DNA from 2 places in the Mechercharimyces sp. CAU 1602 genome. Region 1 is predicted to be linked to the other one. Evidence: a T-box and tRNA genes for the amino acid it is inferred to sense, from the RefSeq annotation. Region 1 holds a T-box; the other holds one or more tRNA genes.

Region 1 (7,231 bases):
AAGTTTTCACTCAGTATGGATTTACTCCCCATAAAGTGACACAGATCAATAGAATCTTTCGTGTGGAAACAGACCAGGGTACATATGCGCTAAAGTGGACGAAGCAACCGGCAGAAAAACTAATGATGATATATGATATCCTACAGCATGCGTGTGAAAAAGGATATCGGCATGTAATTCCATGGGTGAAGACCGAGTCGGATGAAGCATATGTAATGACAACAAGTGGGAATTGGTATGCGACTCCATGGATAGAGTCAGCCGAACAAGAGTTGTTTGCACCATCAACAGATGCGTTGCTTGAATCACTGGCTCAGTTGCATCAATTATCGGCACCCCTTGTTAAGCGATACCCTAAGTTTAAGAATCAACTAAATGAACCCTTTATTGAAAGGTGGAAGGAAAGGAAAGAGAAGACGGCGGAGTATTTTCATTTTGCTAGAAAACGCGACATCCCATCGCCATTGGATCATTCTTTTCTAGAGCAAGCATCTTATTTAGAAAAAGCGTTTGACTTTTCCATTCGTGGGGTTGAGCGCTTTCTACAAGCAGAGCGGGGCAAAGCTCCTCGTTACACCTTATGCCATGCTCGTATTCATCCAAAGCACGTCCTAATCAGTGAAAGTGGCTGGTATTGGATTGATTTTGACCATGCCGTGATTGATACTCCTGTACGTGATATAGCGACGTTTTATCGTCAATTTGGTGATCCGGATCGGGAAGATATTTCTACTTACCTTAGTCACTATGAAGAAGAATCATCGTTAAAACGGATCGAAGAGAAGTTATTAGCAGTATACTTGGCTTACCCCCTGCGACCTTATCAAGTGTTAAAATCGTATTACGGTGATGAATCATCTGTAAACGAATCGTATTCGGTCGGAGAATTTGATCGTGCGATAGCACAGTTGGGCCGGTTTCAAGAAGTGATTCAAACTTTGTGGCAGAAAAGAGATAAAGTGCAGTTACAAGAAAGAAAGAATAAGCGGTTTAGTCGTGAGCAGGAAGGGTTGCAGGAGACTGAGCTGGGGCTAGCTGACGAGCCTGTCCAATTTCCCATCTTCCCTCATAGCCCTCCTGATTCGTAACCATACCTCATTGTAAGAAATAAAGCTGATGAGGAGAACAGCTTCCTCATCAGCTTTTTATGTGCGATTAATGACCGGATCATTCCATATTTTTTGATAGAGACTGGACAAGCAGAAAAGAAAAGAGCAAAATAGAGAAGAGACTTTTTTGAAACGACAGGAGGTTTTTGCCTGTGAGTGCAGTAAAATCAATGGCGAAAAGCATGTATCGTGGTTTTTTCTTTCTGTTATTATTAAGTTTATTATTATTGGGGGCCACGTTACTATTGGCTGTATTAGCTGACCCGCCTTTGATGTATGAAAGTGTGCAAAAAGCGTTTGGAATGAACTGATGAGAAAAACGGTATGGAACGAACAAGAAGAGGCGACGGGTGCATTCATATTTGACCTGTTGCCTTTTCCATTGTACAATATGAAAAACATGACATGGTCGCGTCAGTGAGGCTGTGAGAGGGAAGAGTTGTTGGGTATTTCACTATAAAGAGAATAGCACCCATAGGCTGAAAGGTGCTTTAGTTGAATCCAATGACGGGTCGCCCTGGAGCTATCTGCCTGAACAGTGGAGTAAGGTAGGTCGTCTGCCCGCGTTAAGGGTTGTAAGGGCACGAATCGGGACAGTGGGTTTGTGAACAAAGGTGGTACCGCGAAGATGCTTCTTTCGTCCTTTGGATGAGAGGGCTTTTTTTATGTGCTAAAGGAGATGAAAATTATGGTTAAATCAGAAATGCCATCCGCTTATGATCCTAAAAAAGCGGAAGAGAAATGGTACGATTTTTGGATGGAAAAAGGATTTTTTACCGCTGGTCAAGACCAGAGTAAGAAGCCGTATACAATTGTAATCCCGCCGCCAAATGTAACAGGGAACTTACACATTGGTCATGCATTAAATAACGCATTGCAAGATCTACTCATTCGTTTTAAACGGATGCAAGGGTACGATGCATTATGGCTCCCAGGTACGGACCATGCTGGGATTGCGACGCAGACAAAAGTAGAAGAGCGTTTGCGTGAAGAAGGGTTGACGCGCCATGATCTAGGAAGGGAGAAATTTTTAGAGCAAGTATGGGAATGGAAAGAAAAATATGCAAATGTGATTCATAGTCAATGGAAAAAGATGGGCTTGTCGCTCGATTATTCGCGAGAACGCTTTACGATGGATGAAGGGTTATCGAAAGCCGTGCGAGAAGTTTTTGTACGTCTGTACGAAAAAGGGTTTATCTATCGCGGGAAGTATATTATTAACTGGGATCCGGCGGCACGGACCGCTCTTTCAGATATTGAGGTTATCTATAAAGACGTACAGGGAGCGCTTTATCATTTAGAGTATCCGCTACAGGATGGATCAGGCTCAATTCGGGTGGCGACGACTCGCCCAGAGACGATGCTAGGGGATACAGGCATTGCCGTTCATCCCGAAGATGAGCGCTATAAGTCATTGATCGGAAAAAGAGCGATTCTCCCTATTATTGGACGTGAAATTCCAATTGTAGCAGATGAGCATGTAGATCCTGAGTTTGGAAGTGGCGCGGTAAAAATAACACCAGCGCACGATCCAAATGATTTTGAAATTGGTCAGCGTCATCAATTGCCTCAGGTATTAATCATGGATGAGAGCGGTGTGATGAATAAAGAGGCAGGTCCATATCAGGGACTGGATCGATTCCAATGTCGTAAACAGATTGTAAAAGATCTGCAGGATGCAGGGGTACTAATTGAAATTGAAGAACATATGCATTCAGTGGGGCATAGTGAACGGTCGGGAGCTGTTGTAGAACCGTATTTGTCTACGCAATGGTTTGTACGGATGGAGCCATTAGCGGAACAAGCGATAAAAGATACGAAAAGTGGAGAAAGTGCTCAGTTTGTACCCGATCGCTTTGAGAAGATTTACTTGCATTGGATTGAAAATATCCGTGATTGGTGTATTTCACGGCAGCTTTGGTGGGGGCACCGTATCCCAGCATGGTATTGTGAGGACTGTGGAGAAGTAACCGTGAAGCGTGAAGATGCTACTTCCTGTGAGCATTGTCAAAGTGATAAAATCAAGCAGGATAACGATGTATTGGATACGTGGTTTAGTTCAGCGCTATGGCCATTTTCTACTCTGGGGTGGCCTGCGGAAAGTGAAGATTTTAAGCGCTATTTCCCAACAGACGTATTGATAACTGGCTATGACATCATCTATTTCTGGGTTGCACGCATGATTTTCACCTCTCTTGAATTTACAGAGCAAAAGCCTTTTCAAGATGTGCTGATTACAGGATTGATTCGCGACGCTGAGGGCCGGAAAATGTCTAAGTCACTGGGGAACGGAATTGATCCACTGGAAGTGATTGAAAAGTACGGAGTTGATGCGATGCGCTTTATGCTATCGACTGGCTGTACTCCGGGGAATGATCAACGCTTCCGCTGGGAGCGTGTGGAAGCGGCACGCAATTTCTCTAATAAGATTTGGAATGCATCCCGCTTTGCTCTTATGCATGTAGAGTCCCAACAGCCAGCAGATTTACAACTGACAGCAGAGCGTATAAAGCAGCTATCGACGGCGGATCGTTGGATCTTACACCGCCTAAACGAAACGATTGCCGATGTGACACGTCTTTTAGAGCGCTACGACTTCGGTGAAGTGGGTCGCCTTCTTTACAATTTCGTATGGGACGATGTGTGTGATTGGTATATTGAATTCGCCAAGTTACCTCTTTACGGTGAAAATGAAGAGGCCAAACAGCGCACCCGCGCGGTGCTCGTATACGTATTGGATCAGTCGCTCCGTCTTCTTCACCCGTTTATGCCATTTGTGACAGAGGAGATATGGCAACACTTACCGCTAGAAGAAGGGGAAAGCATTACAATTGCTAGCTGGCCGACAGCAAGGGAGTCATTTTCCTTCTCTGATGCGGAAGGGGAGATGAATCTTCTTATCGATTTGATCCGCTCAGTACGTAATATTCGTGCGGAAGAGGAAGTGGAGCCAGGTCATAAAGTGGATCTTCTAATTAAGGCAGATGAGAGTGCGATTGAGACGATTGAAAACAGTCGCGAAGCGATTCAACGCTTGTGTCAAACGAAAAAATTGGAAATCGGGACACAGATCGAGCAACCTGCTCGTGCTATGAGTGCTGTTGTAACAGGTGCGGAGATATTCTTACCTCTGGAAGGGCTGATCGATATTTCACAAACGATCGCCCGTTTGGAGGCTGAGAAGAAGAAGTTGGATCAAGAGGTTTTGCGTGTAGAAAAGAAACTGAGCAATAAAGGGTTTGTCAGCAAAGCACCTGCTCATGTTGTGGAGGAAGAGAAACGAAAAGGGGAAGAATATGCGGAAAAGCGGAGTAAGGTAATCGCTCGCCTGCAAGAGTTACAAGACTAAAGTTGTAGATGGCCCGCTCAGATTTGGAGGGGGGCCATCTCTCACGGTGTTTAAAGATAAAGTGGAGGGAATAGATCAATCATGAGTGAACAGCAACGATTTCATTCAGCAGATGAGGTCTTAACATGGATGGATTCATATTGTGCCAAAAAAATACAACCGGGCTTGGAACGAATGCAGAGCGTTCTTACCCAATTGGATCATCCGGAACGAAGATTAAAATGCATTCATATCGCTGGAACCAACGGGAAAGGTTCCACAGCAGCGATGATAGCTAGTTCATTGCAACATGCGGGGTATCCGGTGGGTTTATTTACTTCACCCTATATTCAACACTGGAGTGAGCGTATCGTGGTGGATGGAGAGCCTATCGCGGACGCCTCCTTGGTTAACTGGGCGAACCATCTCTATCCTTACGTTATACAGTTAGAAAAGGAAACAGGTGAGCGCGTTTCACCGTTTGAATGGTGGACGTTGATTGCTATTTGTTATTTTGTTTATGAAGCCTCCCCTTGGTTTGTCGTGTGGGAGACGGGTATGGGAGGACGACTGGATTCGACGAATGTGGTGTATCCGCTCGTGTCGGTTATTCCTCATATCGGTATAGACCATACTCAATTCCTAGGCTCATCATTAACAGAAATCGCCCATGAAAAAGCGGGGATTATTAAGCGGGGCGTACCTACTGTTATCGGTGAAATGGATGAAGAGGCGTTGGTGGAAATTGCACACGTAGCGCAAGCGCAAAAGAGTCGACTCTATCAGTGGGATAAAGAGTACACGATGACAGGGCAAGGAGATCAGTATGATTTTGTGAGCCCGTTTCGCACCATTGCTGGAGTGAAGATTCCGCTGTTGGGTGAGCATCAGGTTAGAAACGCAGCGACAGCATTGATGACGTTGGAAGTGTTACGCCAATTTTATGCAACTGTCTTGGAGGAGGATGAAGTGCGAGTGGGTTTAGAAAAGACTTCATGGCCAGGGCGCTGTGAAGTGATTTCTTCGCAACCGCCTATTCTCTTAGATGGTGCTCATAATGAAACAGGCGCCCGTGCACTTGCTCATACGATTCATAAGCACTTTCCAAATCGACGCATCGCCATGTTGATCGCTATGATGAAAGAGAAAGAGGTTGAAGCTATTTTACAGCCGATATTACCGTTTGTAGAGAAGGTAGTCGTGACACAAGTGGACGATGTACGTGCACTTCCTCCATCAGTCTTAAAAGATAAGATAACTTCTTTGGCACCCGAGCTTATGGTAACAGTAGCTGGAAACGCAGAAGAGGGGATGGCAGAGTTGCGCACATCAGGGACGCCTGAGGAGTTGATCTTGGTGACGGGATCGCTCTACCTAGTAGCGGAAGTTAGAAGGATGATACAGTAATAGGATTTATCAATAAAGGAAGTGGGTGCATCCGATGAAAGCGAACGAACATATTCATTTTATTGGGATAGGTGGCTATGGCATGAGTGCTATCGCCCGTGTATTGGTAGAGATGGGTCATCCTGTGACGGGCTCTGACTTATCTGCAAATAAGTTGACGGAAAGTTTGGCAGCACGAGGCGCAACAGTACATTATAAACATGATGCAAAATGGGTGGAGGGAGCAGACCGGGTAGTTTATTCCTCCAGTATTCCTGAGCACAATGTAGAGATGATGGCGGCTCGTGAATGGGGGATTCCTGTGATGCATCGCTCTGAGATGTTGGCGTTATTGTTAAATGATAAACAGGGAATAGCAGTAGCAGGTGCCCATGGTAAGACAACGACCTCTTCTATGATTGCCCAAGTGATGGAGCTGGGTGAGGCTGATCCCACTTATATTATTGGTGGAGAAGTGGTAGGGTTAGACGGTAATGCTAAGGCAGGGAGTAGTCCTTATGTTGTGGCCGAAGCAGATGAAAGTGATGGCACATTCTTGGAGTATTTTCCTTACATAGGTATTGTGACCAATATCGAACCGGATCATTTAGAAAACTACGATGGTGACTTTAAAAATCTGAAACAAGCATATAAGCAATTCTTATCCCAAATTCAGAGCGAAGGCTCAGCTATTTTGTCTGTTGATGATCCCTATCTACGCGAGATGAAGGAAGAGGTGGATGCAAATGTCATTACCTATGGCCTGCATCCAGAGGCTGATTACCGTGCAATCAATATTCGTGCGCAGGAGCGGGAAGTACGGTTTGAGATCCAGTATCGTGGGGAGGTGCTAGGAGAAATCCATCTGTTTGTACCGGGTCATCATAATGTTTCTAATGCTTTAGCCGCAGTAATCACTTGTTTACAAGTAGGTTTATCTTTTGCACAAATTGCAGATGCGCTTACCCATTTTCGTGGTGCGAAGCGCCGCTTTCAAGTGATCGGTGAGGTGAACGGAATCATGGTAGTAGATGATTATGCTCATCACCCGACTGAAATCCGTTCCACAATTGAAGGTGTAAAGGCGATGAACAAGCGGATCGTTACGGTGTTCCAACCACAACGCTATTCACGGACACACTTGTTGATGCAGGAGTTTAGCGAGGCTTTTGCTGATGCGGATGAAGTTGTTATTACCAGTATTTACTCGCCAGCAGGTGAGAAACCAATCGAAGGCGTTACATCGGAGCGTTTAACACAAATGGTTAAAGAGAGTGGACAGCTAAATGTCCAATTTTGTAACACGCAAGAAGAGGCGAAGGCATATTTGCTGGAGATGTTACGACAAGATGATCTTGTGCTGACGATGGGAGCAGGAGACATCTGGCAGTTGGCTCATAGTCTCGTG
Region 2 (7,231 bases), 890 kb from region 1:
CTTAGGGAGTTTTTTAGTGAGGTCGAAATTGGGAATGATGGGGCTCGATTTGGTTTTATATTCCAAAAGCATGTTATTCACGATGATCTTCTGGATCATTTGCTCCTTCTCTGGTATAATTGTAGGCATCATTGTGCTTATTTGTTTAACACAAAGGAGGCGTTGGATGAAGAAGGGTCTCATCATAACGTTAAGTGTTGTTGCGTTGCTCATCGTATCCGTTGTAGTGACGGCATATTCGATGAAAGCAGATGTAGCGGTTGCCTTTAGTGACAAGAAAGAGGATGTAGAGGTAACCGTGTTGGGCGGAACTGTAGAAGAGGCTTTAGAGAAGAGTGGATATAATCTCAAAGAGATTAAAGATAAATATGAATCCAATATAGCATGGGATGAACCGGTGAAGAACGGCATGAAGATTTCGTTAACTTGTCGCTGTGAAGTTAATCTCCAAGTGGGAGATGACGATCTGGGCACTGTAGAGACGAGTGTGAGGACAGTAGGCGACTTGTTGAAGGAGCAAGAAGTGGAATTAGGAAAATGGGATCAAGTAAATCACCCCTTAGAGCAGACGATTACCGATGGTATGGAAGTCTCGGTCGATCGAATTGAAAAGAAAGTGAAAAAAGAAGTAAAAACGATCGATTATAAAGTAAAGAAAAAAGATGATGATGATCTTGCTAAAGGGGAAGAGAAAGTTGTTCGTGCAGGTAAAGAAGGTAAGAAAATTTATGAAGTTTCCATGATTTACAAAAATGGAAAATTAGTTGAATCTGAAACGGGAAAGCGGCTGGTTAAAGAGATTGCCGCTGTTGATAAGGAAGTAACGGTGGGAACGAAGGAGATCGTTGAGGTTGCTTCGGGTTCGATTGAAGGGTTAGAGTATAGCAAAGTGATTGAAGGTGAAGCGACTGGGTACACGGCTACTGGTAACCGCACAGCGACGGGAACCGTGCCGAAACGTGGAACGATTGCTGTCGATCCTAGCGTGATTCCATTAGGAACGAAACTTTATATTCCCGGTTATGGTTATGGTGTTGCTGAAGATACGGGTGGTGCAGTTAATGGAAACATTATTGATTTGTTTTTTACCTCGCGTAGCGAAGCATTGCAGTGGGGCAGACGTGGCGTCACTATTTATGTCCTCAAGTAGTTACAGCATTGATGCTGTAACTTTTTTTTGTAAATAAAGGCGAACATTTATTGAAAGATTTCGTTTATCAGTATAAAATGTGTGGACAAGGACTTTTTGTTTGGATTTTTGTCGAATCTATCTTTCTTGTATACTGGAACCAATGATGTCCTAGATACGAGGTGTATACCATGCCGGGCCGTAATGATCCGTGCTCCTGCGGTAGTGGGAGGAAATATAAGAAATGTTGTGAGCGAGTGGTGGCGATTAAGGCAGCAGAGAGTGCGCGTGATGTACGGGAAGGAAAGCAGAAGTCGGGATTACTAAATGATTTGTATGGTTGGTATGAAAAACAGCTGCTGAAGAGGAACATAGACGAATGGACTGATTTATTTAAACGAGAGATGGGCTTATCACTTCATGCGCCTCTCCCGGAGAGTCTTTATTTTGCCTACCACTATTGGATGATTTTCGACACGCCTTGCTTTGCAGGCAGACGTCCAGTTCAGTGCTGGGCTGAATCGTTTATACCGCAAAAATGGGACAAACCCGTGGTAGAAGATCTCTGTTCTGTTCACCTCACGTACTATGAAGTGATGCAGGTACAAGGAAGCCGCGTGCGCCTCTATGCTCCTTTGTCGCAGGATTATTATACAGTGTATGTGGCTGAACCTTTGCAGGAAGAAATGCTTGTGTTTGCTCGTCTTTCTCGTTTAGGTAATCGCTATCAGATGATTGGTCCCTATACATTATTTAGATCAAGTTTAAAGGAGGAGATTCTCTTGCACATACGAAAAAATGCAGAACGTAGCGGAGAATCAGAATCCACTTATTGGGAGAGGCATCGACTTCAAGTAGTAGGGTGGTCGCTCCAACGTGCGCAGGAACGGGGACGAGAAGAGCGTGAGAATAAAGAATCCACTTTAATTTCTTCTCCCTCAACACAGGAGCAACGACGTTTGCTCTCGCCGCCTCTTGCTAGTGAGACGGGCCTTTCAGATGGAATAGCGGAACAGCTGAGTCGTTTCTACTCAGAGTACGTCTCCACATTGCAAGAGCGAACACGCAATCTATACCAACAAACATTGGATTGGCTATGTGAGTACATCTCCTCCTATTTCGGACTCTCTTTTCACTGGAATTCTTTAGATGAAAAGGCACTCCTTCATTTCCTCGCTGTATGGTACCCACAAGTAGGTCCGAAAAGCGCTGTACGAGCGAAGATTTTTCTCAATACGCTTAAACAATTATTTCGCTGGTTAGACCAAGTAAAGATAGGTCCTGTCTATACGCATTTCCGTCCTTTATATCATGTTTTGATCGGGGCGCTGCCCGCTGCTTTCGAGGCAAAGAATTGGATGATCGAGGAAAGTGTTGGCACAGATCCTGTCTCATCTGCTGAAGAGAATCGTGCGGGGATATTTCGTGTCGATGTTACGGCTACTGGACCAGTGGCTTGGATCGATGGCAAGATGGCACCAGTTAAAAGTAAAGGTTTACCTTCACCGTGCGTGGAGATGGATTTCTGGGTACAGGGAGTACTTAGAGTTGTTAAAGGGCAAGTGGAGTTTGAGCGATTAGAGCGGGTTTATCCCATGATGGCAGAAGAGAGTGCGTCACAGGAGCAATTGAAGAAGGAGAGTTGGAGTAGGTAGATATTTCTTGTTGGTGTACTGATGGAGATCACTAACTTGAGATATACTATGAGGGCACTCAACAAATAGGCGAGGAGGCGCTCTCATTGCTCCGCTTTCTACAAAAATTTGCGCGGAATATGAACATGGGTGACGATGATAAACAGGCCGGTAGCACTCCAGGTGATGATCGGAATTTGGAGAAACTCATGAATGAATTTGGCGAGGAATTTTTGCAAAAGGAAGGGAAAGACTCGAAAGGGTCTGATGCGAGTAAGGAGCAAATCGGAAAGATGCTAGAAGAAGAGTTGAAAAAATTGACCTGATGTTGAGTGTAAGAGCACCCCTAATTAGGGGTGCTCTGTTTTTATCTTTTACAACTTTTTGCGCATGCGGATGTGTTCGATCCCTGCGTCCATGAAGGTATCCCCTTCGGCTTGGTAGCCGGCACGTTCATAAAATCCCTGGGCTTGTACTTGGGCATTTAAGATGATGCCAGTTGCTTGTTTCTCTTTAGCATGCTCCTCCATCTTTTGGAGGAGCTTCATTCCGATTCCGCCTTTACGGTATTCTTTGAGTACAGCGATACGCTCCGCTTTGGCTGTGTTTTCATCTATGAAGCGGATTCGGCTGGTGGCAACATGTTTTTCGTCAGGGGTGATGATGAGAAAGTGGGTCGCATCCTCTTCGTGATGATCTATCTCCTCGTCGGCAGGGACATGTTGTTCTTCCACAAAGACAATTTTACGAATATAAAAAGCCTGCTCGATTTGTTGGCGCGATTTGGCTGTAATGACTTTTAGGTTCACGGGATTTTTTCTCCTTTTATTCCTTATGTCCATTTAAAATAAAGCTTTGGTATAAGCACCACGATTGATTTTCCAACTGGTAGAGAAGATGAAAGCGATCAATCTTGGTTTCAATACTTATGTTAGTCATTCTGAGACTTCCGTACACATCGAGAAGCTCATCTTCAGAAAGCTTTTGTCCGATTGTGATATGGGGGATAAAAGCGTAGGTCTCAGGGTGGCTGAGCGGACCCTCATTGATCAGATCGTGTAGTTGGATAATATCAGCCCCGTCGTACATGGAGACGTATATCGTATTGCTGTTGGGATGAAAGGTGCCGATTTTGTTGAGGAAGATGGTGAAGGGAGCTGTCCTTTCAGCTACTTTTTCTAAATGCTGTACAATATTGGTGATCGTCTCCTCTTGATTCCCTGTTTCCTCCTCGAGCGTGAACGCTTCTTTTAACGTGATATGTGGTGGGATGAGACCGTAATGGGGATCATATCGTTTCCGATATGAGTTGGCAATGTCTTGTACTTTTTTTTCAGGGAATATCGCTACTCCATATTTCATGAAAATCGCCTCCTTCTAGTAAATGAAAGATGATATGACTTTAGACACCCATCTGAGCGTATGATAGTGAGCTAGCGATAGTTTTGCTTTTCTGTGTGGTGTTGGAAATAAGAATGGTTGCCAGGTGGAGGGTTGATTTCTATATTATGCCCCACAGAGTGTAAATAAAGGTCTTTGGCAGAAATTATAGCAAAAAAACGCTTCATTTGCGAGGGATGGAGAGAGCGATTATCAAAAAAGAGCAGCGTCAAAGCTGCTCATGTTCGAGGAGGGAACATCTGTCCAATGGCAGGTACAGATGGTCTTTGGCAAACGATTGTTTCGTTTGCTGATCTATAGTATGCGAAACGTAGAAGAACTGGTATCCGCTCATGAATGAAATATGCGTTTATCCTGCAGTTTTATATAAAATATTCGAGTGAACCCTTGCGCATTTTTTTTGTATGTAGTATAGTATTAATTGTCGCTGATAAACATGCTTCGCTTTTAGAGGCGAAATATTGACGCGGGATAGAGCAGTTGGTAGCTCGTCGGGCTCATAATCCGGAGGTCGCAGGTTCAAGTCCTGCTCCCGCAACCACATATCATATCAGATTGATTATCGCACATACATTGACGCGGGATAGAGCAGTTGGTAGCTCGTCGGGCTCATAATCCGGAGGTCGCAGGTTCAAGTCCTGCTCCCGCAACCACATATCATCTCAGATTTGATTATCGCACATACATTGACGCGGGGTAGAGCAGTTGGTAGCTCGTCGGGCTCATAACCCGGAGGTCGCAGGTTCAAGTCCTGCCCCCGCAACCAAATAATGCGGAGCTGTGGTGTAGGGGTTAACATGCCTGCCTGTCACGCAGGAGATCGCGGGTTCGAATCCCGTCAGCTCCGCCATGTTATTTAAAGATATATATGGTACAGTGAATTAAGTGACTGCTACGCATATTCGAGATCGTTAGCGCCCATCGTTACTTTATCTTTTGCAACCAAATAATGGAGCTGTGGTGTAGGGGTTAACATGCCTGCCTGTCACGCAGGAGATCGCGGGTTCGAATCCCGTCAGCTCCGCCACTTTACTTAAGGGCCTATAGCTCAGTTGGTAGAGCAGTCGGCTCATAACCGATAGGTCACAGGTTCGAGTCCTGTTGGGCCCACCAGTCGTTGTATAAGATAACGTAAGGGCAGTTAGCTCAGGGGGAGAGCGCTTCCTTGACACGGAAGAGGTCGTTGGTTCGATTCCAATACTGCCCACCAGATGCAATCTTTGTTATACTTTATGGAGTATGTAGCAAGGAGAAATATAAAAGTTTCTAACATTTTTCTAGCGCAGAAAAATGTTTTTTTAATTTGATCAGCAGTGATGTTAGACGATTTGCTCATCTGTTGCTGAAACAATGTAATTTTCAACAGATGAGCAAATGAACCAATAAAAATATCTAATCGCTGTGTTTAGACGGATGGCATGATGAAATCTACCTTTATGACAGCGTTTAATAGATCTGTTCAAAAGGGGTTTTCAACTAATTGCTCATCTGTTGTAATCTTTAGTAAGCTTACAGAAAAGATAATCTTATAGAAATCCTTATATAAAGTCACTTTAAAGAAGCAGAAGCAAAATTAACAGAGAACCTTTCACACCATATAGAGACGGAACGAAATTTATCCAGGTCTACATGATCCGGTATTTCATAGTTCTGATCACCTTTATTTCCTTTCATTTTACCGAGCGAGATGTAGTTATCTTTCGAGATATCCGTACTCTTTTTGATTTCGGGGAGTGCAACAAGATAGATTTTGACATCAGGCCCATTATCGGTTTCGAACTGTGTAAACCGTAACATACGTTTACCATTAGCCAATTGATATATGGTAGCCTTTCCTTTTCCATCATGAGAACGGTCCCCTTTTTGGAAGTTACCTTGGTAGAGTATCTGAGGTTCTTCTGTCCTTTCATTTGGAGACGTTTGTGATGGTTGGGATTGAGGATGAGGGAACTCTTCATCTACTTGTTGATCCAAAATGAGTGTTTCGGGACGGAAGACCAGCCATAATCCGAGGAACGCGACCACTACAAGACCGCATAGAATCCACTTGTTTTTCGTCATCTTCACCATTCCTTCATCTCTTAGAGTGGAAACCATGATTTTCTCGTAGCCTGTTGCTTACTCAAAAGCGAGGAATAACGCAAGCATGAGCACCACTGAAAACATAAATAGCCTCGTATAAGTATCTTTCAACACACACAGAGGTCAACCATGGGATACAGACATCTTACTACATATAAATTTCAAAAGAATTTCTAATTGATTGCAAGCACCCATTAGAGTGCATAACTGTATATTGCTAACTTTAGCGAGTGCAGTGATCCTTAGATATGGTGTCCGCCGATTTTAGTTGTGTGATCTTTGAATAGACTTGCTTCTAAGAGTGAGTGAGCATAACACATGCTTTTTACTCCATAGCGCTGTTGGATCGAATCGATTGCTGTAGTTAGCTTTTTATATTTCTCATTATTTCCAAATAAATCTAGTTGGACGCCATTCTCTTCTCGCTGGAGATTGGATAACGTGATCCCGATTTGACGCACAGGTCGATGATTCCAATGGCGCTGGAACAGTATTTCGATGGCTTGATAAATCATGCGACCAATCTGGGTCGCTTCATCGAGGCTGAGGCTGCGGTGGATGGAGAAGTCGTTTCCGCGCAAGGCTAACGTGATTGTTCGTCCTAAGGAAGCTGCCAATCGTGCCCTTCGTGCTACATTTTCTGCTAACTCATAGAGGACGAGTAGAATATCTTTCGCCTCAATGTAATCGTAAGGGAGGGTAAACTGGTGGCCGATGGAGTGGTTGATATCTAGTGAATGCGGATCGACGGGACTCTGATCCATTCCATGTGCAGATTGATAAAGGACGCGACCAATAATACCGAAGCGATGTTCTAGTCGGGTTGGATCAGTATGAGCTAAGTCACCAATTGTGCGAATCCCCATCTTATTGAAGTGAAAATTCATGCGCGAACCCACCCCGAACAGCTTGTTGATGGGGAGTGGCCATATCTTCCTAGGAACCTGGTTAGCAGTGATTGAAGTGAGTCCATCTGGTTTTTCCA

Evidence for each region. The T-box of region 1 lies ahead of NXZ84_RS07655 (valine--tRNA ligase). A T-box ahead of a tRNA ligase gene usually reads a tRNA of that ligase, here a tRNA-Val.
Region 2: it has a tRNA-Val gene. The T-box ahead of NXZ84_RS07655 (valine--tRNA ligase) is inferred to sense a tRNA for this amino acid. The anticodon was not compared.

Annotation. Positions count from the first base shown of each region.
Region 1 is NZ_JANTPT010000001.1:1,462,251-1,469,481, reverse strand. Features, by position in the region: gene NXZ84_RS07665 (phosphotransferase) at 1-1,088, shown strand, start outside; gene NXZ84_RS07660 (hypothetical protein) at 1,262-1,420, shown strand; T-box leader at 1,526-1,757, shown strand; gene NXZ84_RS07655 (valine--tRNA ligase) at 1,798-4,458, shown strand; gene NXZ84_RS07650 (bifunctional folylpolyglutamate synthase/dihydrofolate synthase) at 4,540-5,844, shown strand; gene murC (UDP-N-acetylmuramate--L-alanine ligase) at 5,879-7,231, shown strand, end outside.
Region 2 is NZ_JANTPT010000001.1:574,447-581,677, forward strand. Features, by position in the region: gene NXZ84_RS03075 (3D domain-containing protein) at 167-1,150, shown strand; gene NXZ84_RS03080 (SEC-C metal-binding domain-containing protein) at 1,321-2,784, shown strand; gene NXZ84_RS03085 (hypothetical protein) at 2,871-3,089, shown strand; gene NXZ84_RS03090 (GNAT family N-acetyltransferase) at 3,138-3,572, opposite strand; gene NXZ84_RS03095 (2'-5' RNA ligase family protein) at 3,589-4,125, opposite strand; tRNA gene NXZ84_RS03100 (tRNA-Met) at 4,630-4,705, shown strand; tRNA gene NXZ84_RS03105 (tRNA-Met) at 4,742-4,817, shown strand; tRNA gene NXZ84_RS03110 (tRNA-Met) at 4,855-4,930, shown strand; tRNA gene NXZ84_RS03115 (tRNA-Asp) at 4,939-5,014, shown strand; tRNA gene NXZ84_RS03120 (tRNA-Asp) at 5,116-5,191, shown strand; tRNA gene NXZ84_RS03125 (tRNA-Ile) at 5,202-5,277, shown strand; tRNA gene NXZ84_RS03130 (tRNA-Val) at 5,300-5,374, shown strand; gene NXZ84_RS03135 (DM13 domain-containing protein) at 5,713-6,234, opposite strand; gene dinB (DNA polymerase IV) at 6,489-7,231, opposite strand, start outside.